Regions from separate parts of the Bacillus sp. AL-1R genome, predicted to be linked through region 2. Evidence: a T-box and tRNA genes for the amino acid it is inferred to sense, from the RefSeq annotation. Region 2 holds a T-box; the other holds one or more tRNA genes.

Region 1 (12,077 bases), 500 kb from region 2:
ACGCATTAAGCACTCCGCCTGGGGAGTACGGTCGCAAGACTGAAACTCAAAGGAATTGACGGGGGCCCGCACAAGTGGTGGAGCATGTGGTTTAATTCGAAGCAACGCGAAGAACCTTACCAGGTCTTGACATCCTCTGACAACCCTAGAGATAGGGCTTTCCCTTCGGGGACAGAGTGACAGGTGGTGCATGGTTGTCGTCAGCTCGTGTCGTGAGATGTTGGGTTAAGTCCCGCAACGAGCGCAACCCTTGATCTTAGTTGCCAGCATTTAGTTGGGCACTCTAAGGTGACTGCCGGTGACAAACCGGAGGAAGGTGGGGATGACGTCAAATCATCATGCCCCTTATGACCTGGGCTACACACGTGCTACAATGGATAGTACAAAGGGTTGCAAGACCGCGAGGTGGAGCTAATCCCATAAAACTATTCTCAGTTCGGATTGTAGGCTGCAACTCGCCTACATGAAGCCGGAATCACTAGTAATCGCGGATCAGCATGCCGCGGTGAATACGTTCCCGGGCCTTGTACACACCGCCCGTCACACCACGAGAGTTTGTAACACCCGAAGTCGGTGGGGTAACCTTTTAGGGGCCAGCCGCCTAAGGTGGGACAGATGATTGGGGTGAAGTCGTAACAAGGTAGCCGTATCGGAAGGTGCGGCTGGATCACCTCCTTTCTATGGAGACATCATGAACCGATGGTTCATGTATGAAATGTTTCTTCATTGTTTTGTTTAGTTTTGAGAGTTCACTCTCAACATTTGTACCTTGAAAACTAGATAATGTCATTCATTAAACTGCGTAAGTTTAATTCAATTAGTTTTAAAATTAGTTAAGTTAGAAAGGGCGCACGGTGGATGCCTTGGCACTAGGAGTCGATGAAGGACGGGACTAACACCGATATGCTTCGGGGAGCTGTAAGTAAGCTTTGATCCGGAGATTTCCGAATGGGGGAACCTACTACTCGTAATGGAGTAGTATCTTTACCTGAATACATAGGGTACTGAGGACAGACCCAGGGAACTGAAACATCTAAGTACCTGGAGGAATAGAAAGCAATAGCGATTTCCCAAGTAGCGGCGAGCGAAAAGGAAGATAGCCCAAACCAAGAGGCTTGCCTCTTGGGGTTGTAGGACACTCTATACGGAGTTACAAAGGAACGGGGTAAATGAAGCGACCTGGAAAGGTCCGTCGAAGAAGGTAAAAACCCTGTAGTTGAAACCTCGTTCCCTCTTGAGTGGATCCTGAGTACGGCGGAACACGTGAAATTCCGTCGGAATCTGGGAGGACCATCTCCCAAGGCTAAATACTACCTAGTGACCGATAGTGAACCAGTACCGTGAGGGAAAGGTGAAAAGCACCCCGGAAGGGGAGTGAAAGAGAACCTGAAACCGTGTGCTTACAAATAGTCAGAGCTCGTTAACGAGTGATGGCGTGCCTTTTGTAGAATGAACCGGCGAGTTACGATCCCGTGCAAGGTTAAGTTGAAGAGACGGAGCCGCAGCGAAAGCGAGTCTGAATAGGGCGATTTAGTACGTGGTCGTAGACCCGAAACCGAGTGATCTACCCATGTCCAGGATGAAGTTCAGGTAACACTGAATGGAGGTCCGAACCCACGCACGTTGAAAAGTGCGGGGATGAGGTGTGGGTAGCGGAGAAATTCCAATCGAACTCGGAGATAGCTGGTTCTCCCCGAAATAGCTTTAGGGCTAGCCTTATGTGTTAGAGTCTTGGAGGTAGAGCACTGATTGGACTAGGGGCCCCCAACGGGTTACCGAATTCAGTCAAACTCCGAATGCCAATGACTTATCCATAGGAGTCAGACTACGAGTGATAAGATCCGTGGTCAAGAGGGAAACAGCCCAGACCGCCAGCTAAGGTCCCAAAGTATACGTTAAGTGGAAAAGGATGTGGAGTTGCTTAGACAACCAGGATGTTGGCTTAGAAGCAGCCACCATTTAAAGAGTGCGTAATAGCTCACTGGTCGAGTGACTCTGCGCCGAAAATGTAACGGGGCTAAACGTATCACCGAAGCTGCGGATTGATACCATATGGTATCAGTGGTAGGGGAGCGTTCTAAGGGCGTTGAAGCTAGATCGTAAGGACTGGTGGAGCGCTTAGAAGTGAGAATGCCGGTATGAGTAGCGAAAGACGGGTGAGAATCCCGTCCACCGTATGCCTAAGGTTTCCTGGGGAAGGCTCGTCCTCCCAGGGTTAGTCAGGACCTAAGCCGAGGCCGACAGGCGTAGGCGATGGACAACAGGTTGATATTCCTGTACCACCTCATTTCCGTTTGAGCGATGGAGGGACGCAGAAAGATAGGGTAAGCGCGCTGCTGGATATGCGCGTCCAAGCAATTAGGCTGATGTGTAGGCAAATCCGCACATCATAAGGCTGAGTTGTGATGGCGAGGGAAATATAGTACCGAAGTTCCTGATTCTACGCTGCCAAGAAAAGCTTCTAGCGAGGAAATAGGTGCCTGTACCGCAAACCGACACAGGTAGGCGAGGAGAGAATCCTAAGGTGAGCGAGAGAACTATGGTTAAGGAACTCGGCAAAATGACCCCGTAACTTCGGGAGAAGGGGTGCTCTTTTGGGTGTATGCCCGGGAGAGCCGCAGTGAAAAGGCCCAAGCGACTGTTTAGCAAAAACACAGGTCTCTGCGAAGCCGCAAGGCGAAGTATAGGGGCTGACGCCTGCCCGGTGCTGGAAGGTTAAGAGGAGGGGTTATCCCTTACGGGAGAAGCTCTGAATTGAAGCCCCAGTAAACGGCGGCCGTAACTATAACGGTCCTAAGGTAGCGAAATTCCTTGTCGGGTAAGTTCCGACCCGCACGAAAGGCGTAACGATTTGGGCACTGTCTCAACCATAGACTCGGTGAAATTATAGTACCTGTGAAGATGCAGGTTACCCGCGACAGGACGGAAAGACCCCGTGGAGCTTTACTGCAGCTTGATATTGAATTTTGGTACAGCTTGTACAGGATAGGTAGGAGCCTGAGAAGCCGGAGCGCTAGCTTCGGTGGAGGCGTCGGTGGGATACTACCCTGGCTGTATTGAAATTCTAACCTAGAGCCGTGATCCGGCTCGGAGACAGTGTCAGGTGGGCAGTTTGACTGGGGCGGTCGCCTCCTAAAGAGTAACGGAGGCGCCCAAAGGTTCCCTCAGAATGGTTGGAAATCATTCGAAGAGTGTAAAGGCATAAGGGAGCTTGACTGCGAGACCTACAAGTCGAGCAGGGACGAAAGTCGGGCTTAGTGATCCGGTGGTTCCGCATGGAAGGGCCATCGCTCAACGGATAAAAGCTACCCCGGGGATAACAGGCTTATCTCCCCCAAGAGTCCACATCGACGGGGAGGTTTGGCACCTCGATGTCGGCTCATCGCATCCTGGGGCTGTAGTCGGTCCCAAGGGTTGGGCTGTTCGCCCATTAAAGCGGTACGCGAGCTGGGTTCAGAACGTCGTGAGACAGTTCGGTCCCTATCCGTCGTGGGCGCAGGAAATTTGAGAGGAGCTGTCCTTAGTACGAGAGGACCGGGATGGACACACCGCTGGTGTACCAGTTGTTCTGCCAAGAGCATGGCTGGGTAGCTATGTGTGGAAGGGATAAGTGCTGAAAGCATCTAAGCATGAAGCCCCCCTCAAGATGAGATTTCCCATAGCGTTAAGCTAGTAAGACCCCTGAGAGACGATCAGGTTGATAGGTCAGAGGTGGAAGCGTGGTGACACGTGGAGCTGACTGATACTAATCGGTCGAGGACTTAACTAACAAGTTTGATGATGACATTATCTAGTTTTGAAGGTGCAAAAAACATTATAAAAAACTTCAAAAAAGTCATTGACTTTTAAGTGAAATTTGATATAATAGTTATTGTCCTTAAGAAATTGAATCAAGTGATGATAGCGAAGAGGTCACACCCGTTCCCATACCGAACACGGCAGTTAAGCTCTTCAGCGTCGATGGTAGTTGGGGGTTTCCCCCTGTGAGAGTAGAACGTCGCTTGGTTTATCATTATTCCGCAGTAGCTCAGTGGTAGAGCACTCGGCTGTTAACCGAGTGGTCGTAGGTTCGAATCCTACCTGCGGAGCCATTTTGGAGAGCTGTCCGAGTGGCCGAAGGAGCACGATTGGAAATCGTGTAGGCGGGTAACCCTGTCTCAAGGGTTCAAATCCCTTGCTCTCCGCCACATATTTACAGCACTATTGTACTGGCCCGTTGGTCAAGCGGTTAAGACACCGCCCTTTCACGGCGGTAACACGGGTTCGAGTCCCGTACGGGTCACCATTTTATTACGGAGGATTAGCTCAGCTGGGAGAGCACCTGCCTTACAAGCAGGGGGTCGGCGGTTCGAGCCCGTCATCCTCCACCATTTAATTAACAAAATAACTTTCATGGAACTATATTAAATAGTATCCACATTATCGCGGGGTGGAGCACGAACGAATATGCTTCGAAGAAATTACTTCAGCATACCAATCGAGCTGCTACTTGCAAAATCATCCTGAGATTGGGATGGTCTTAACAAAATAACTTTCATGGAACTATAAAAAATAGTATCCACATTATCGCGGGGTGGAGCAGTCTGGTAGCTCGTCGGGCTCATAACCCGAAGGTCGCAGGTTCAAATCCTGTCCCCGCAACCAAATGGTCCCGTGGTGTAGCGGTTAACATGCCTGCCTGTCACGCAGGAGATCGCCGGTTCGATCCCGGTCGGGACCGCCATTTAAGATGGCTCGGTAGCTCAGTCGGTAGAGCAGAGGACTGAAAATCCTCGTGTCGGCGGTTCGATTCCGTCCCGAGCCACCATCTTGAAAAATATGGCAACAAATAAATTTTAATACGCCGACTTAGCTCAATTGGTAGAGCACGAACGAATAAACTTCGTAGCAAGACCTCAGCGTACTTGTCGAGCAACATCTTGAAATTCTTACTGAGACAAGGACGACTAAGAAACGAACTAAATATGGCAATAAATAAATTAATACGCCGACTTAGCTCAATTGGTAGAGCAACTGACTTGTAATCAGTAGGTTGGGGGTTCAAGTCCTCTAGTCGGCACTCTTTAACCGGAGGGGTAGCGAAGTGGCTAAACGCGGCGGACTGTAAATCCGCTCCCTGTGGGTTCGGCGGTTCGAATCCGTCCCCCTCCACCATTTATAGGGGCATAGTTTAACGGTAGAATAGAGGTCTCCAAAACCTTTGGTGTGGGTTCGATTCCTACTGCCCCTGCCAATTAAATAAAATAATGGCGATCGTGGCGAAGTGGTTAACGCATCGGATTGTGGTTCCGACACTCGTGGGTTCGATTCCCATCGGTCGCCCCATATAATTTATAACGATTGCTCAAGTGAGTAATATAATTTATAATAAATTGAATATAGTATATAAAGTTCTTAATTAATGGGCTATAGCCAAGCGGTAAGGCAACGGATTTTGATTCCGTCATGCCCTGGTTCGAATCCAGGTAGCCCAGCCATTTATGCGGAAGTAGTTCAGTGGTAGAATACAACCTTGCCAAGGTTGGGGTCGCGGGTTCGAGCCCCGTCTTCCGCTCCAAATTACGGCGGTATAGCCAAGTGGTAAGGCAGAGGTCTGCAAAACCTTTATCATCGGTTCAAATCCGGTTACCGCCTTTTAGATTTTACCCCACGCCGGGGTGGTGGAATTGGCAGACACACAGGACTTAAAATCCTGCGGTTGGTGACAACCGTGCCGGTTCGAGTCCGGCCCTCGGCATCAAAAAAACCTCTTACTTTGTAAGAGGTTTTTAATTTCAGATTTGATTGGACAATTTGTCTTTCATATATTATAATTATTGTATAACTTTGGCGGTGTGGTGGAATGGCAGACACGCCTGACTCAAAATCAGGTATCTTCACGGATGTGCAGGTTCAAGTCCTGTCACCGCTATATAAATGCTAACAAAAAAAGCTTTGCACTAATTGTGCAAAGCTTTTTTTGTTTTTCTTGCACATGGCAAAATATCTCCAAATAATGTTGTCAGCTGATAAGAAACCTTTAGTGACAATGACAGAAATTGATATTAAACATTTTATATTGATCCTATGCAAGAAAGCGGATTGTAAACAACGTGCATTAACACGAGATTGCTAGCTAGTAAAAGAAGTCATGCGTTGCGATGATTTACTAGTACGCAAAGGAATTTACCAGTAGATAGTAAATCGTTCTACAAGGAATTTTTTTGAATTTTCAAACCAACTCTTTACAATATTAATGTTAAAATTATTATGAGTATGTAGACAAAAGGAGTGAGTTGCAATAAATAAATATTTGAAAATTGGTTTGTTGTTTGTAGGTTTGATTGCTGTTTCATTTTTATCTTGGAAAATAGTTAAAATTATTGTTTTTAAAAATGAATATCATGTTGCAAATATAAAATATGACAAAGAAAAGATTCCTCCAGCTTCAAAGGAAGGAGCAGATATTGCAAGAACACACGATATATTAAATAATTTAACTGGTTGGTTAAATTATCAACAATTCAAAAATCCAAACTCTCCAGCTTGGGAAGATAAAAAATCTGAATTGGAATCTATTCTCACATATTTTGAAAAAATACTTAGCAATGTAGATGAAAATAGCGATTTGCACGATGATTTAGATTTAGCTAACAAGTTAATGAAATTGGCAATTGATCAAAAAGACATGAAAGCTTTGTTGTATACTCATCGAATAATGCACGATTTAGACAACAAGATTAATCATACCCAAGGAAGAATTGTTGTTTTCAATAGCGCAAAAGCTGGAAATGGAAATGCAGAAAAAGTGGATGATTATATGGCTTATTTAAAAAATCAGAGATAGCTTAATGGCTGTCTTTTTCTTTTGTCCTAAAACACAGATTTTACTGCATTATTCTTGGAACTTTAATTGATTCTTCATCAGCATTAAATAATTGTCATATAGAGCTATTAACATCCACATAAAGAAAGGCAGCGAACATCTATATAGTCGCTGCCTTCTTTATGTGGATATTAGCAATCCTAACATTACATTTTTACATACTTACGTTTTTGCTTAAGCCAATCAAATTGTTTTGGATTTCTTTTATTTGCTAAAGTAACTACAAGACCAGTTGTTGCTATTAATAGGCTTGCAGCAGCTACTTTAATCGTAAATTGTTTTGCATCTTTTAATTTCTCATTATTGTATCGATCAAGTTCTTTAAGTGTATCTTGTGTAAGATCAATTCTGTCGTTTGTTTCTTCAATCAAACTACAGACACCCTCAAAACTTTCGACTAAAGGATTCTTTTCTTCTTTTACCAAAGGATTTGTCATAATTACTCTCCTCCTAAATTTATCCTATAAAGAAGAATTCTATGAGAAAATTCATTATACCTTTATTCAAATTTCTACAAATCTTTCAATAGCCTCTGCTGTTAGCTACTTATACTCTTCATCTGTTATTTTATATGGCTTTTAACAATTTCAATTCTCGATTTTTTCTTAAATTATGATAACATTTTCGACAAAATATGATTTTATTCTTGAATATGTGACATATTTATGATAAATTTAATTACAAGTTCATTAAAACCTACTAAATACTTATTTCATTTGTATTAGTAGTTTAGCACTTATAACTTGATAACAACGCAGTGTATTGATTCATTTGAGAACGATACATTGCGTTTTTTTATATTAAAAAGTCTATTATTACAGGCTTTTGTGTCATAATTAGATAATGAAATAATTTTCTGACTAGAATAGGAAATATAATTAACAGGCAGTTAGGTGATTCTTGTGAATATGAAAGAATTTCAAAAAGAATTAATTTTATATAGTAAAGAAATTGGAATAGATAAGATTGGATTTACGACTGTTGATCCCTTTTTAACATTAAAAAATCGATTATATAAGCAGCAAGAATTAAATTATCAATCGGGTTTTGAGACAAAGGATATTGAACGAAGAGTAGATGCGAAAAAAATAATGACTGAAGCAAATTCAATTATTGCAATTGCTCTAGCTTATCCATCTAAATTAAAAAATCCTCCTAAAAGTAAAAAGGGATCTACAAGGGGAATCTTTTGTAGGGCCTCATGGGGGGAAGATTATCATGTAGTTGTAAAAAAGAAATTACTTCAGCTTGAGTCTTTTATTTTATTACATTATCCGAATGCAAAGGTTCAATCGATGGTCGATACTGGTGAGCTAGTAGATCGAGCAGTGGCTGAAAGAGCGGGGATCGGATGGAGTGCTAAAAATTGTTCAATTATTACGCCAGAATTCGGTTCTTATGTATATTTAGGCGAAATGATTACCTCACTACCTTTTGAACCTGATTCACCTATTGAAGAGCAGTGTGGAGAATGTACAAAATGCCTTGATGTTTGTCCGACAAGTGCGATTGTTTCTCCAGGTCAATTAAATGCTAAAAATTGTATTGCTTTTTTAACCCAATCAAAAGAAATGATACCTGTTGAGTTTCGAAAAGAGCTGGGAAATCGCATATATGGATGCGATACATGTCAGACAGTTTGTCCTAAAAATAAAGGAATTAATTTTACTCATCATACTGAGATGGAAGCTGATCCGGAAACAGTAAAACCTTTATTACGTTCTGTATTAAAAGTAAGTAACAGAGAGTTTAAAAATCAGTTTGGCAAAATGTCTGGGTCATGGAGAGGAAAGAACCCAATTCAACGAAATGCCATTATTGCTTTAGCACATTTTAAAGATGAATCGGCATTAGATGATTTAAAGGAATTAGCGAAAAAAGATGCTAGACCGGTAATACGAGGTACAGCAATTTGGGCTATTTTTGAGATTGAAGGAAAGAACAGTACTCCATTTATTGAAAGTTGTTTACAAAAAGAGCAAGACGAGATTGTATTAAATGAAATTAATGCTGTTCTGTCAAAGTAATCGATAATGAGTGGTATAATCTCTTATTTTTCAACATCGTATAGAATAAGAATATATGTTGAAAAGGGGGATTATCTTGTTTAATCGTGAACTTTTAGAGTGTTATTTAAAAGAACGATTACAACTTTATTTTGGTGAAGGACATCGAAGTCATCCTATTCAAGAAATAGAATACCAGGCAATCAAGCGGAAAGTTGAATTATATAATAAGCGTAATATTTCATTAGTAAAAGTATATGGTAATCTTGATGTAAACAATATTTGGACTGATAAGGATGTAACGTATATAAATTATACATTCCATACGCGATATTTTTTAAAGCAAAAAGATTTATATTTTGAAGAGGATCAACATGAGAGACAGATCGCGATTAAAAAAGATGAAATCTTATATGACATTGCATTCCCAATTGATAATCAAGTTGAGAATTTTGAACTAGAAGAAGACGATTTAGATGAAAGTGAAATATTAGAACGAAATAACAGATATAACCGATTTAATGCTGTTAAATATGCTGAAACCTGGTGGGATGGTCATAATAAAGAATATCCATTGTATGCAAATGATTGTACAAATTTTATATCTCAATGTTTGAGGGCTGGAGGCGTTCGAATGGTTGGAATGCCAAAACCCGGGACAGGGTGGTGGTATAAAAATCATTCTAATAGTAGTTATAGTTGGAGAGTTGCTCACGCATTAAGAAGATTTTTACCTACGTCTAAAACTGGAATTATAGCACAAGAGGTGCCTTCTCCAAAAGATCTATCATTGGGGGATATTATTTTATATGATTTCGAAGGTGATGGAGTATGGAATCATTGTACGATCGTTGTTGCTAAGGATGAAAATGGTGAACCGTTAGTGAATGCACATACTGTAAATAGCCGTAAAAGATATTGGTCATATTATGATTCTTCTGCTTTTACGGAGAACATTAAGTATAAGTTTTTTCACTTCGTTGATGGCTTTTCTAACCCTCAAATGGAATAATACCTTACGAATGACGAATTTGGTATAATATAAAGCATTGAAACAATATAGAGGTGAAAAAGATGGGAATACACGTTGTATTATATCAACCACAAATTCCAGCAAATACAGGAAATATTGCACGTACTTGTGCAGGAACAGATACAAGTTTGCATTTAATCCGTCCGTTAGGTTTTTCAACTGATGATAAAATGTTAAAAAGAGCTGGTCTTGATTATTGGGAGCATGTAGACATACATTATCATGATTCTTTGGACGATTTATTTGATAAGTATAAGGACGGGAAATTTTATTTTATTACTAAATTTGGAGAAAAAACATATTCAAACTTTGACTATTCAAATTTAGATGAAGAGATTTTCTTTGTATTTGGTAGAGAAACAACAGGACTTCCGAAAGAGTTAATAGCCAAAAACATGGAAACTTGTTTACGTATACCAATGACAGATCATATTAGGTCTCTAAATTTATCAAATACAGCTGCAATTTTAATTTACGAAGCTTTACGTCAGCAAGATTTCCGTGAGTTATTAAAAGTAAAGGATTATTCTAAATAAATCACCAGAAATGGTGATTCAGACTGTTGACAAACGCTCGCTTTCTTCGTTGCTTCGCCTGTCTGCGGTGCTCATTACCGTTTAGGGTAACTCCGCTCCTCACCAGGCTTCGCGCCTCGAAAGACAAACGCTTGCAATCAGTCTGAATTTCAACTTTTTAGTACTTTGTCTACACACTGAGTCACCAGAAATGGTGATTTTTTTGTTTAATCTAAGAGTTTATCAAATAGCACAAATAAAAAGATGCTTCCATTAAAACGGTCTCAAAGAATCCGTGACTAGAAGCATCTTTTGCGTAATATTATCTGTTTTTCAGTCCAGGTTTGTCATTATAGCCGCCTGTGAAAATTGCTGCTAAGAATGATGCTGTTACTAATAAAATTAATGCTAGTCTCATCAGTATGTATCCTCCCAATTGAAAAATTCCCAACACCCTAAACCTTATTATACAAAAAAATCATAGAAATATGAAAGTAAAATTATGAGAATCGGATTTCGATAAAATATATTTTCCTACTCAAAGATATAGCATGAGTACGGACATCCTTGCATATCCTTTAATAATCTCTCTTACAGATGAGAAGAAGGAGGTACTTGTCCATGGATATTTTAAAGAAACTTGAGCAGCATCGGGACATGGAACAAAGATTGAAATGGGAAGGCACTTTTGCTGAGTATCTTGAAATGTTAAAAGAGGAGCCATGGGTTGCACAAACTGCACATTCTAGGATTTATAATATGATTAAAGACGCAGGTATTGAAGAAGTGAATGGCAAAAGAACCTACAGTTTCTTTAATAACAACCTATATGGATTAGAAGAAGCATTAGAGAGACTCGTGGAAGAATATTTCCATCCTGCTGCCAAGAGATTAGATGTAAAAAAACGTATTTTATTGTTAATGGGTCCTGTAAGTGGTGGTAAATCTACTTTAGTAACAATGTTAAAGAGAGGCTTAGAAAATTATTCAAGAACTGATCAAGGTGCAATTTATGCTATTAAAGGATGCCCAATGCATGAAGATCCATTGCATTTAATTCCTAACCATTTAAGAGATGATTTTTTCAAAGAATATGGAGTTCGAATTGAAGGAAATCTTTCACCTTTAAATTTAATGAGACTTGAACAAGAGTTTGGCGGAAGAATAGAAGATGTTATAGTAGAAAGAATATTTTTATCAGAGGATCGTCGAGTTGGTATTGGTACTTTTAGCCCGTCTGATCCAAAATCTCAAGATATTGCTGATTTAACAGGAAGTATTGATTTTTCAACAATTGCTCAATTTGGATCAGAATCAGACCCACGTGCCTACCGGTTTGATGGAGAGTTGAATAAAGCAAATCGCGGAATGATGGAATTCCAAGAGATGTTAAAATGTGATGAAAAGTTTTTATGGCACTTATTATCCCTGACACAGGAAGGAAACTTTAAGGCAGGGCGTTTTGCATTGATTTCAGCGGATGAATTAATCATTGCTCATACGAATGAAACAGAATACAGATCCTTTATTAATAATAAGAAGAATGAAGCACTTCATTCTCGGATTATCGTAATGCCAATTCCATATAACTTAAGAGTTAGTGAAGAAGAGAGAATCTATCAAAAAATGATCTCCGAGAGTGATGTTTCAAATGTTCA
Region 2 (12,077 bases):
TTAGTACATGAATTGATTGTTCAAGACTTAGGAAAGAGAAATGATTCGATAAAAAACATATATGGTTCCAATGAAATTCTATTTGTTGAAGATGTAGGTAAAGCAATTCGAATTATTTCTGAGAAGGAATTAAAAGAACATAAATATATCATTACAGCAAAACAATGTATGTACTTACCAGAGGACGGAAATTTTACCGGATTACAAAATATGATTGATGGAATAAAGTTTTCTCAAATGAGAAACCATATAGATGCAACTCCTTTTGTTATTATTAATACAACTTCACTTGAGGACGGTATACAAAAGCAAAAACAGCAAATACAACAACATTTTCATCTTTATTAATGAATTGTATTCCGATCCGTATATTGAATGATAAAAAGGAAATAGTTCGTTTTTTGAACTATTTCCTTTTTTGTAGTAGAATACTATTCGTTTAAAAATTCTTCTCATTGGCTTTAAGATTCGTCCAATGAAAGGTATTCTCTTAGAAATATTTCATCTTTTTTACATAGCCTATCTTTTAAAAGATAAAAATGTAGACAAAGTACATATTATTTCATAAAATTAGTACCAGGTAATAATAAGAAGACATAAAAAATAAAAAAGTAAGGCGGGGATATTAATGAATGCTGGAATTTTAGGTATTGGCTCATACGTACCCGAAAAAAAATTAACGAATTATGATTTAGAACAAATGATGGACACTTCAGATGAGTGGATTGTTAGCCGTACAGGAATTAAAGAAAGAAGAATTGCTAGTGACGAACAAGATACTTCTGATTTAGCATATGAAGCTGCAGTAGAAGCGTTAAAGGATGCAGATGTAAAAGCTGAAGAACTTGACTTAATTTTAGTTGGAACTGTTACGCCAGATAAGTCGTTTCCATCAGTTGCATGTGTAATTCAAGAAAGACTAGGAGCTAAAAATGCTGCTGCGATGGATATTAGTGCTGCTTGTGCTGGATTTATTTATGGGGTTGTAACTGCAACTCAATTTGTAAAAACTGGTACATACAGTAGAATTCTAGTAATCGGAGCTGAAAAGTTAACTAAAATTGTTAACTGGGAAGATCGAAATACGGCAGTTTTATTTGGAGACGGTGCAGGAGCTGCGGTTATCGGTCCGGTAAGTGAAGGTAGAGGAATTCTTTCTTATGAATTAGGTGCAGACGGTACAGGTGGTAAACATCTTTATAAAGGTGGAGATCACTTAGTAATGAATGGACGAGAAGTATTTAAATTTGCAGTTCGTCAAATGGGAGATTCTTGTGAAAATGTATTAAAATTAGCAGGATTAACTAAAGAAGAAGTGGATTTCTTAATTCCACACCAAGCGAATACTCGTATAATGGACGCAGCAAGAGAAAGATTACAACTTCCTAAAGAAAAAATGAGTGTAATTATTGATCGTCATGGTAATACATCTTCATCTTCAATTCCAATTGCATTAGTTGAAGAATATAAAAAAGGTAATGTTAAAGAAGACGATGTATTAGTATTAGTTGGATTTGGCGGCGGATTAACTTGGGGTGCAATAGCACTTCGATTCGGAAGATAATCTAATTGAAGGAGGATTTTTTGATATGAAAAAACGAGTTGTTATTACAGGTTTAGGTGCAGTATCACCTATTGGTAATGATATAAATACAGTATGGGAAAATTTAATGAATGGAAAGAGTGGAATTGGTGTTCTAACTCGTAAAAATCCTGATGATTTCCCTGTTAAAGTTGCGGGAGAAGTAAAAGACTTTGATCCTGAAAAATATATTGATAAAAAAGAATTAAAACGTATGGACCGTTTTACTCACTATGCAATTGCAGCTTCAAAAATGGCTTTAGAAGATGCAAACTTTACGATTGATGAAGAAATTGCTCCAAAAGTTGGTGTTTGGATTGGTTCTGGTATCGGTGGTATGGAAACATATGAAGAACAGTTTAATACTTTCAAAACAAAAGGTGCTCGTCGAGTAAGCCCATTCTTTATTCCAATGCTAATCCCTGATATGGCATCTGGACAAGTATCTATTCTAACAGGTGCTAAAGGTCCAAACGGTTGTACAGTTACAGCTTGTGCTTCTGGTGCAAGTTCAATTGGTGATGCATTTAAAATTATTCAACGTGGCGATGCTGTTGCAATGATTACTGGTGGCGCAGAAGCACCAATTACTGATATGGGTCTTGCTGGATTCTGTGCTGCGAGAGCTTTATCATTAAATCCAGATCCAGAGAAAGCATGTCGTCCATTTGATAATGCTCGTGATGGCTTTATTATTGGTGAAGGTGCTGGTATCGTATTCCTTGAGGAATTAGAGCACGCATTAGCTCGTGGAGCAAAGATTTATGCTGAAATCGTTGGATACGGAACAACTGGTGATGCACACCACATTACAGCACCAGCTCCAGGCGGAGAAGGTGGCGCACGTGCAATGAGAATGGCACTTGATGATGCTGGTTTATCAATTGAGGATATTAACTACATTAATGCACATGGAACAAGTACTGAATTAAATGATAAATTTGAAACGATGGCAATTAAAGAAGTATTTGGTGAACATGCATACAATGTACCAATTAGCTCAACGAAATCTATGACTGGTCATATGTTAGGGGCAGCTGGCGGAATTGAAGCAATTATTACAGCATTAACAATCCATAACAAAGTAATTGCTCCAACAATTAATCATCAAGAAACTGATAGCGAATGTGATTTAGATTATGTTCCAAATGTTGCGAGACCATATAATGTAAAAGCAGCAATTTCTAATTCATTAGGATTTGGTGGACATAATGTAACTTTAGCGTTTAAAGAATTCACTAAATAAGTTTGAAATCATTTTTATATCGTTTAACAACTAGCTTAGGTCCTTACCTAAGCTTTTTTTATTAGAAGTTATAATGAAAAAAGGTAACTTTCACTAGTTAATTATCATACTTTATAGTAAATTGAGGTGATTAACTTGGGATAATGCCAACTTATAAATGGGTTGATTTTATTGAAGATAAACAAGCGGTAATGAAAAAACTTTTACCATATTTTCCGAAATTTAATGAGGAGAGTTTATATAAATATCTTCTTTCCCACGGTTTATCGAGGCTTTCAATCTTAAGTAAAGATGACTTGAAACAACTAGATGAAAAAGGTATATGGAAAAGCCTTTCGGAAGAGTTTGAGAAGTTAAAAAGAGAGTTTAATGGACCTGACCTACCTATTTTTATTTTTCCTTGTCATAGAACGAGAAATATGTTTTTAAACACGACTTACCAAAGGGGCGGACTCGCACATAAAAATTGTATTTGTTTATTTTTGTCTCCTTTAGAAGGAATTTTACAACATAAAGCAGTATTATTACATGAGTATCATCATATTGTAAGATTGACAAAGTTATATAAAAACAAAAAGGTCACATTACTTGATGCAATGATTTTAGAAGGTTTAGCTGAAACTGCAGTTTTAGATAAGTATGGAGAAGCAGTTCAGGCACCATGGACAAAGCAATATTCTTCCAAGCAATGTGAATTATATTATAAAAAATATTTAATTGATAAACTTGATATAACAAGTAATGATGATAATTTTTCCAAATACTTGTATGGTGGGAAAGAAATTCCAAAATTATTGGGTTACAGTGTCGGATATGACATTGTTAAAAGTTGTACAGAGCAAACAGAATGGTCAACTGATGTCCTTTTACGAACGCCAAGTAAAAAGATTAAGGAAAATGCAATACATTATATTTCGATTTGAATGCAAACGATTCTACCGGAGTGGATTATTAGATTGTATAGAATGTATGGCTTAGTATTTATGGATTAGAGAAGCTTAAAATCTGTAATATTTTAATGATTTATTGACGATATTTCATTCAGTTTGTTAAACACTTTTTGTAATTCAGTGGAAAATGGAATAAATTAGTGAATCACTGACCATACTGAAAGTTACATACAGTTGTGAAGTGAGGGGTAGTAAATGTTGTATTTACATGATGTATGGGTCAATTGGTTTGAAGGTGAAGAAAATGGTTACAATGTCTGTCATTTTTTTGAATGGAGAAAAGATGATAGTGTTGAATTATTAGACCAAGTTCCAGTCATTAAGGTTACTCCAGAGTTATATCAGTATATTGAAAATGAACTATTAGAGCTTCCATCCGGTCTATTAACTGAAGTGTTTCAAAAGTCCTATGTAAGAAAGAATCATGAGCGAATTCAGCTAGATTATTGCTTTGTAGTAACTGACGGTAATGGTATTATAGCGGTTGACACAATTGGGTATAATATCCCAATTCGAAAAAGTCGTTTAATACCAAGGCAAGAACAAATGGTGTATGATATGACAGCCGAGATTGAAGTAAGTCACTATAATCTTCAAAACATCGTCAATGATGACACAAAAGAACATCATATTCTGTCACCTTCGCCAATTATTATGAGCGGACTCACAAGAAAAGAAAGACAACTAAAGCAGTTATTATTTATGGCGTTAGATCAACTGCATTCATCAAAAAATCCTTCGGAGATTCGATATTGGTACACTGAGTGGAATCCAAGTTCTTATCAACAAATTCAGGATTTGTCATTTGAGGATATATGGTCCCAATTATATGATGAAATTAAATGTGGATGGTCAGAGCGACATGAGCAATTATGCGGAAGAATCGTAAAAGGTCAACCATTCTTTGAAAAACTATGGGAAATGGAACACGAACAAAAAGTAAATTAAAAGAGGTTATTTAAAATAGCCTCTAAGCAAAAAAGACCCACAAGGTGATTAGATCAGCCCTGTGGGTTTTTTTTATTACTTGACTAAATGAAAGGTGTCTCTAAAGTTCTATCACTTTTTAAGACACCGATCACTTTTTTTACTTTACGTAAAACCAAGATTATTTTTTTCGCTTGCGTCCTAGTCCCATAGCATTTTCCATTTTTTTAATCATTTTATTGGCAACGGCATTTGCTTTTTGTGCTCCTGCATCTAAAATATCATCTAATTCAGTCGATGAAATAATTTCTTTATAGCGTTCTTGTAATGGACGTAAACCGTTTACTACTACATCTGCAACATCTTGTTTGAATTCTCCATAATTTTTACCAGCATATTTATTTTCCAATTCTTGAATTGTTTCACCAGTAAATGCTGAGTAAATGCTTAATAAATTTGAAATACCAGGCTTATTTTCTTTATCGTACTTAACTATGCCTTCTGAGTCAGTTACAGCACTTTTAATTTTCTTTTCAATTACTTTAGGCTCATCTAAAACAAAAATTGTAGCTTTTTGATTTTCATCAGATTTACTCATTTTTTTAGTAGGATCAGCTAAACTCATAATTCTAGCAGCGTCTTTACTAATTCTAACTTCAGGGATCGTAAAGATATCATTATATTTCTTATTAAAGCGTTCTGCTAGGTCACGAGTAAGCTCTAGATGTTGCTTTTGGTCATCTCCTACTGGAACTAAGTGAGTACCGTATAAAAGTATATCAGCGGCCATTAAAGGTGGGTAAGTTAATAAAGCAGCAGATACGCCATCTTTACCAGATGATTTATCTTTAAACTGTGTCATACGTTCTAATTCACCGATATAAGATACACATTGCATCATCCATCCTGCTTGTGCATGGGCAGGTACTTCTGATTGGATAAAAATAGTTGATTTTTCTGGGTCTAATCCTGCAGCAACGTAAATTGCCGATAGACTTTGGATGTTTTTTCGTAAAGCTAGTCTGTCTTGCGGTACTGTTATCGCATGTTGATCAACAATACAGAAATAACAGTTATAATCATTTTGTAATTCAATGAATTGTTTTACCGCACCTAAATAGTTACCTAAAGTTATACCTCCAGATGATGTTGGTTGAATTCCACTAAAAATAGTTTGCATCTTAAAAATCCTCCTAAAAAAAGCTAAAATAAAAAAAGCGGCATAATCTCTCTACTACATAGAGACGATTAAACCGCGGTACCACTCTAGTTATTCCAAATAAGGAATCACTCATGCATGAATTCATGCTCTCATCTATCGTTTGAGTCACGTCGAAGCCTACTAATACTAGATGTTCGGTTCGAAGCTCAGAAGTCCATTCGACAGGGAGCATGACTTGTTTTCACCAACCACAAGCTCTCTTAACATGCTAAATCTGTGTACTACTCTTCATCATAGCTTATATATACTTTCTATAGATAATATCTTAATTATATTCAACTTTCAAGATGTTGATACATCATTTATTTAATAATCATAAAACTGAATAAAAAAGATAGGATAACTAATGTGATTGAAGCTCCCAGTAATGGTTTTGTAACTGAAAAATTATATCTTCTATAGATCATATCCTTCTTAACAGTAAGTGACTCATCTCCAGTCATTTCTGCCATCTGCTCGTCTCTCGTACCGAATACTTTACGCATTCCAAAGCGAGTGATATTAAAAAATCCACTTTGTACAATTAATAAAAAACCACTAATAACAAATAATGTTAGTCCAATATAGAATATTGCGTTTGTGAAATGAAGGAAAAAGTTTAAAGTTCCTTCGGTAAGAGAAATAATTGCTGCTAGTACTATGGTAGATAATACGACAATGATATAGTGTTTAGACATTTAATTTGTGATCCTCCTATTGGAAAGAATTATATATTGTAGACTTAATAATGCTATACTATAATAATAATGTAAACAGTTTCAACAAATCATTGTAAATATTTTTAAATTGTTAGCATTTTTAAGACAATTCCATCTATTTTTAATAAATAATTAAATTTATTTGTCAAAATTGTTGTAAAACTCTCATAAAAATGTATAATAAAATTTGTAGAAAATAATCGATACTTATCGAAAATTCTACTATAAAAATTCAGAATTGTATATTAACTTTCTGCGTTTTAACCTACATTTCTATAGCATCTTAGGGGGAATACATTATGGATTGCGAGATATGTTACGCTAAATAAATTTGATATATTGAAATTATAAATTAATCATTTCTTTTTTTACCAAATTTATGAATAAATATCTAAATAAGCTATTTTTTATAAGGGATTTAGAGCTCAACCTAAAAAGAAAAACGATTATAAATAATCTGTTTAGAATAATAATTTAGAATTTTCCAGTAAAAAAAATATTGACCAAAAGCTTCGTTGCGAATACGCTTACATTATTGGGAAAAAAGCTTAAGCAAAAATTTACACCATTTTACATGAAATGCAAAAAAAGGATTAAATGATTAAACCCATATTTGAGAATAATATGGACAAGTAGTTAGATCGATCGAAAAAATTATAATCAGTATTAAAGAGTATGTGGAAAGTTCCGAATACTCCATTTTTACAAAAAGAATTATCAAAAAATAAAAAAAATAAAATATTTTTTAAATTAATAGGGGGGTGCAGTTGTGGGACGTTACGTGCTACAGAGATTTATTTACATGTTTGTCACACTATTTTTAATTTGTACTGTTACATTTTTCTTAATGAAGTTGTTACCAGGTTCTCCATTAAAAAACCCAGAAAAATTAACACCAGATCAAAAACAAATTATCTTTGCTAAATTTGGGTTAGACAAGCCAGTACCTGTTCAATACGCAAAGTATATGGAGAATTTAGCTAAGGGAGATTTAGGAGTTTCATATAGATACGATAATCGTAAAGTAACTGATATGATTAAAACTCGTATTGGTCCATCAGCGCAATTAGGTGCTCAAGCATTATTATTAGGAACATTTATCGGATTAATCTTCGGTATCGTAGCAGCATTGAAAAATAATACAATATATGACTATGGTTCTACTGTTCTAGCAGTTTTAGGTATTTCGATTCCGTCATTCGTATTCGGGGCAATTTTACAGTATTACTTAGCTGTAAAATTACATTTGTTCCCGGTAGCATATTGGGAAAGCTTTAAATACACAATACTACCAACAATTGCATTATCAGTATTCGTTACAGCAACAGTAGCTCGATTCTCAAGAACTGAATTAATCGAAGTTATGAACTCAGAATATATCGTTACAGCAAAAGCAAAAGGTATTTCTCAAGTAGGCGTAATCGTAAAACACGCGCTACGAAACGCATTAATCCCAGTAATTACAATTTTAGGCCCAATGGCTGTAAACTTAATGACTGGTACATTAGTTATTGAAAATATGTTTGCTGTACCTGGACTAGGTTCTCAATTCGTTAACTCAATCCAAACAAATGACTATTCATTAATTATGGGTACAACAATTTTCTATAGTGCATTATTATTAATCGTAATTTTCCTAGTAGATATTTTATACGGTGTAATTGATCCACGTATCCGTTTAGCAGGAGGTAAATAAATAATGAACAACAACACAGCTCAAAAAATTTCATCTGATTTATTCCAACCTGCAAACGTAGATTTGAATAATGCAGATAAAATTTCAAGACCTTCGGATTCTTTCTGGAAAGATGCAAGAAGACGTTTTGTAAAAAACAAAGGTGCAATGTTAGGATTTATTATCCTTGGCATTTTATTAATCTTCACATTATTCGGTCCAATGATGAGTGGTCACTCGTATAAAGACCAAGACTTAAAAAGATCAAAACTACCACCAAAAATTGGTGTTTTAGAAAATGTAAAATTCCTACCATTTGACGGAATTGATCAATATGGAAACGATGTTTATAAAAACAAAAATATTAAAGAAAATTACTGGTTTGGTACTGATGATTTAGGTCGTGATATTTTCACAAGAACTTGGGCTGGTGCTCGAGTATCAATCCTAATCGGTTTATTAGCGGCAGTAATTGATATGGTAATTGGTGTTACTTTTGGAGGGATCTCAGGATTCTTTGGTGGTCGAACTGATACAATCATGCAGCGTATTGCCGAAGTATTAATGGGTGTTCCTTATTTAATCGTAGTAATCCTATTCATCTTAATATTTAAAAACCCGGGTATCCTTTCAATCGCACTAGCGATGGTAATCACAGGCTGGGTAGGTATGTCCCGAATCGTTCGTGGTCAAATGTTAAAATTAAAAAATCAAGAGTTCGTTTTAGCTTCAAGAACATTAGGTGCTACAAATACTCAATTAATTGCAAAACACTTAATTCCAAATATTATGGGTCCAATCATCGTAATGATGATGTTTACAATTCCAAGTGCAATCTTTGCTGAAGCATTCTTAAGCTTCATCGGTTTAGGTATTGCACCACCAAAAGCATCATTAGGATCTTTAGTAAGTGATGGTTTTAAATCATTACAAACTTTCCCTCATATGATGATTATTCCAGCGATTGTAATCAGTTTATTAATCTTAAGTTTCAACTTAATTGCTGACGGATTACGCGACGCTTTAGATCCAAAAATGAGTAAGTAATTTTGAAGGGAGAATGAACGATGAGTAAATTATTAGAAGTAAAAGATCTGTGTGTCTCCTTTTATACTCATGCTGGTGAAGTTCAAGCAGTACGCGGAGTTTCATTTGATCTTAAAAAAGGTGAGACATTAGCAATTGTAGGTGAATCTGGTTCAGGTAAATCAGTTACATCAAAAGCATTAATGGGGTTAATTCCAAACCCTCCAGGAAAAATTAAAAGCGGTGAAATCTTATTCGATGGAAAAGATTTAGCTAAATTAAGCGAAAAAGAAATGCAAAATATCCGTGGAAAAGAAATCTCAATGATTTTCCAAGATCCGATGACTTCTTTAAATCCAGTATTAACAATTGGATATCAAATAACAGAAGGTCTAATTAAGCACCAAAAAATGAGTAAAACTGAGGCAAAGAAAATTGCTTTAGAATTAATAAATCTTGTAGGTATTCCAAATGCTGAAGCTCGTTTTAAACAATATCCACACCAATTCTCAGGCGGTATGAGACAACGTGTTGTTATTGCGATGGCGTTAGCATGTAATCCGAAATTATTAATCGCCGATGAGCCAACAACAGCTCTTGACGTTACAATTCAAGCTCAAATTCTTGAGTTAATGAAAGATATTCAAAGAAAAACTGATTCAGCAATTATCTTTATTACACATGATTTAGGTGTAGTTGCAAACGTTGCTGATAAGGTTGCAGTTATGTATGCAGGTAGAGTAGTGGAAATGGGAACTGTAGACGATATTTTCTACAATCCAAAACATCCTTACACTTGGGGTCTTTTAGCTTCTATGCCAGATTTAGATAATGAACAAGGAGCAGAATTAGTAGCAATTCCTGGTACACCACCAGATCTATTAAATCCTCCAAAAGGTGATGCGTTTGCACCACGTAACCCAAATGCTTTAAAAATTGACTTTGAAATGGAACCTCCTATGTTTAAAGTGTCTGATACACACTACGCTGCAACATGGCTATTACATGAGGACGCTCCAAAAGTTGACCCACCTGAAGCCGTTATGAAGCGTATTCAACGAATGAAGGAAGGTGCAGTAAATGTCAAATAAAGTTGAAAAATTAGTTGAAGTTAAAAATTTAAAACAATACTTTACTACAGGGAAAACGACTGTTAAAGCAATCGACGATGTTACATTTGACATTTTCCGTGGAGAAACTTTCGGTTTAGTAGGTGAATCAGGTTCTGGTAAATCTACTACTGGACGCTCAATCATTCGTTTATATGATGCGACTGATGGACAAGTAATTTTCGATGGTGAAGATGTACATGGTAAGAAAAGTCGTAAAGAGTTAAAGCAGTTTAACCGTCGTATGCAAATGATTTTCCAAGATCCATACGCTTCACTAAACCCGCGTATGAAAGTAGCAGATATCATTGCAGAAGGTATTGATATTCATGGCTTAGCTCGTAACAGAGAAGAGCGAATGAAAATGGTTTATGACTTACTTGAAACAGTAGGTTTAAATAAAGAACACGCAAACCGTTTCCCACATGAATTCTCAGGTGGACAACGACAACGTATCGGTATTGCTAGAGCACTTGCTGTACAACCAGACTTTATTATCGCTGATGAGCCAATCTCAGCTCTTGACGTGTCAATCCAAGCTCAGGTTGTTAACTTAATGAGAAAGCTTCAAAAGGAAAAAGGTTTAACCTATTTATTTATCGCCCATGACTTATCAATGGTTAAGTACATTAGTGACCGTATCGGTGTAATGTACCACGGTAAAATTGTTGAACTTGCGGATAGTAATGAATTATATGATTACCCAATGCATCCGTACACAAAATCTTTATTATCAGCAATTCCGCTTCCAGATCCTGATTATGAGCGCAATCGTAAACGTATCGTTTATGATCCAAAACAACACGATTATTCAAACGAACAACCAAAATTACGTGAAGTTCGTCCTGGACATTTCGTACTTTGCTCTGAAGCAGAATTTAAAAATTATCAACAAATGTATAAATAATAAAAAATCCTAGTGAGTTTAGTCACTAGGATTTTTTTGATTAAGGAGTTAAAGAGGGTGCTATGTTCCTCGTGAAAGGGTCATGTTGAAGTAAAGTAGCATAAAGAATCAAAATGGTTCCTCATAAGTTGAGCATTAGGAAGAAAAATAAGAATGGATTATCAATCAAGTACTCGTATAAGGTAATGGTATTTCAGATCCCTGCCCTTATTTAATTCTACAATGGTTATACACTTACCCTTATTAAGGCAAAAAAAAAGAGCCTTTGCCCTTTTTTATTCGTAAATTTTCTTATCATACTGTTCTTAGTAAGTTTTTTTACGGAACTTACCTTGGCCACCAATTTGTTTGAAGTTTGCAGACATTTTATCAGACATATCAACAAATTTAGTTCTTTTACTTCTACCAAATATTTTTTCGCCGATCGCGTTTGTAAACACACCATTAAGTGCAGTAATTCCAATTACTAACACTGCAACAATCAATAAATCAGTTATGTAAGCTGCCATAAGATTAGCCTCCTAGGAATGTAAGCGTTAATATTATTGTATTAAATATTTGGTGAAATAGAAAGAATAATTCGGCTTTTTCCAAATAATTATTTTTGAGCTGTTAATTTCTTCCTAACTTTATAAATGTAACTTTTTAATTGGTTTATTTTGTTAAAATAAGCATCCACATAAGTTAATTGATCCAAGAAATTTGCCTAAAATTTAACGTATTAATTAACTGAAA

The links. A T-box is a leader RNA that pairs with one kind of tRNA and senses whether it is charged. The one in region 2 lies ahead of trpS (tryptophan--tRNA ligase), so its partner is inferred to be a tRNA-Trp.
Region 1: it encodes a tRNA-Trp, which carries the amino acid that the T-box ahead of trpS (tryptophan--tRNA ligase) is inferred to sense. The anticodon was not compared.

The regions. Positions count from the first base shown of each region.
Region 1 covers NZ_CP197469.1:580,995-593,071, forward strand. The annotation lists rRNA gene ACSBO6_RS02770 (16S ribosomal RNA) at 1-678, shown strand, start outside; rRNA gene ACSBO6_RS02775 (23S ribosomal RNA) at 832-3,769, shown strand; rRNA gene rrf (5S ribosomal RNA) at 3,891-4,006, shown strand; tRNA gene ACSBO6_RS02785 (tRNA-Asn) at 4,017-4,091, shown strand; tRNA gene ACSBO6_RS02790 (tRNA-Ser) at 4,096-4,187, shown strand; tRNA gene ACSBO6_RS02795 (tRNA-Glu) at 4,211-4,285, shown strand; tRNA gene ACSBO6_RS02800 (tRNA-Val) at 4,295-4,370, shown strand; tRNA gene ACSBO6_RS02805 (tRNA-Met) at 4,568-4,644, shown strand; tRNA gene ACSBO6_RS02810 (tRNA-Asp) at 4,648-4,723, shown strand; tRNA gene ACSBO6_RS02815 (tRNA-Phe) at 4,732-4,807, shown strand; tRNA gene ACSBO6_RS02820 (tRNA-Thr) at 4,987-5,059, shown strand; tRNA gene ACSBO6_RS02825 (tRNA-Tyr) at 5,070-5,154, shown strand; tRNA gene ACSBO6_RS02830 (tRNA-Trp) at 5,160-5,233, shown strand; tRNA gene ACSBO6_RS02835 (tRNA-His) at 5,250-5,325, shown strand; tRNA gene ACSBO6_RS02840 (tRNA-Gln) at 5,403-5,477, shown strand; tRNA gene ACSBO6_RS02845 (tRNA-Gly) at 5,483-5,557, shown strand; tRNA gene ACSBO6_RS02850 (tRNA-Cys) at 5,564-5,634, shown strand; tRNA gene ACSBO6_RS02855 (tRNA-Leu) at 5,652-5,737, shown strand; tRNA gene ACSBO6_RS02860 (tRNA-Leu) at 5,829-5,911, shown strand; gene ACSBO6_RS02865 (hypothetical protein) at 6,293-6,826, shown strand; gene ACSBO6_RS02870 (hypothetical protein) at 7,012-7,302, opposite strand; gene queG (tRNA epoxyqueuosine(34) reductase QueG) at 7,768-8,892, shown strand; gene ACSBO6_RS02880 (amidase domain-containing protein) at 8,969-9,883, shown strand; gene trmL (tRNA (uridine(34)/cytosine(34)/5-carboxymethylaminomethyluridine(34)-2'-O)-methyltransferase TrmL) at 9,946-10,440, shown strand; gene ACSBO6_RS02890 (PrkA family serine protein kinase) at 11,041-12,077, shown strand, end outside.
Region 2 covers NZ_CP197469.1:1,079,793-1,091,869, forward strand. The annotation lists gene ACSBO6_RS05045 (hypothetical protein) at 1-348, shown strand, start outside; gene ACSBO6_RS05050 (beta-ketoacyl-ACP synthase III) at 629-1,564, shown strand; gene fabF (beta-ketoacyl-ACP synthase II) at 1,590-2,828, shown strand; gene ACSBO6_RS05060 (DUF2268 domain-containing putative Zn-dependent protease) at 2,972-3,751, shown strand; gene ACSBO6_RS05065 (YjbA family protein) at 3,974-4,726, shown strand; gene trpS (tryptophan--tRNA ligase) at 4,887-5,885, opposite strand; T-box leader at 5,943-6,171, opposite strand; gene ACSBO6_RS05075 (DUF3899 domain-containing protein) at 6,230-6,604, opposite strand; gene opp3b (oligopeptide ABC transporter permease) at 7,395-8,321, shown strand; gene opp3C (oligopeptide ABC transporter permease) at 8,325-9,347, shown strand; gene ACSBO6_RS05090 (ABC transporter ATP-binding protein) at 9,368-10,417, shown strand; gene ACSBO6_RS05095 (ABC transporter ATP-binding protein) at 10,407-11,342, shown strand; gene ACSBO6_RS05100 (hypothetical protein) at 11,648-11,851, opposite strand.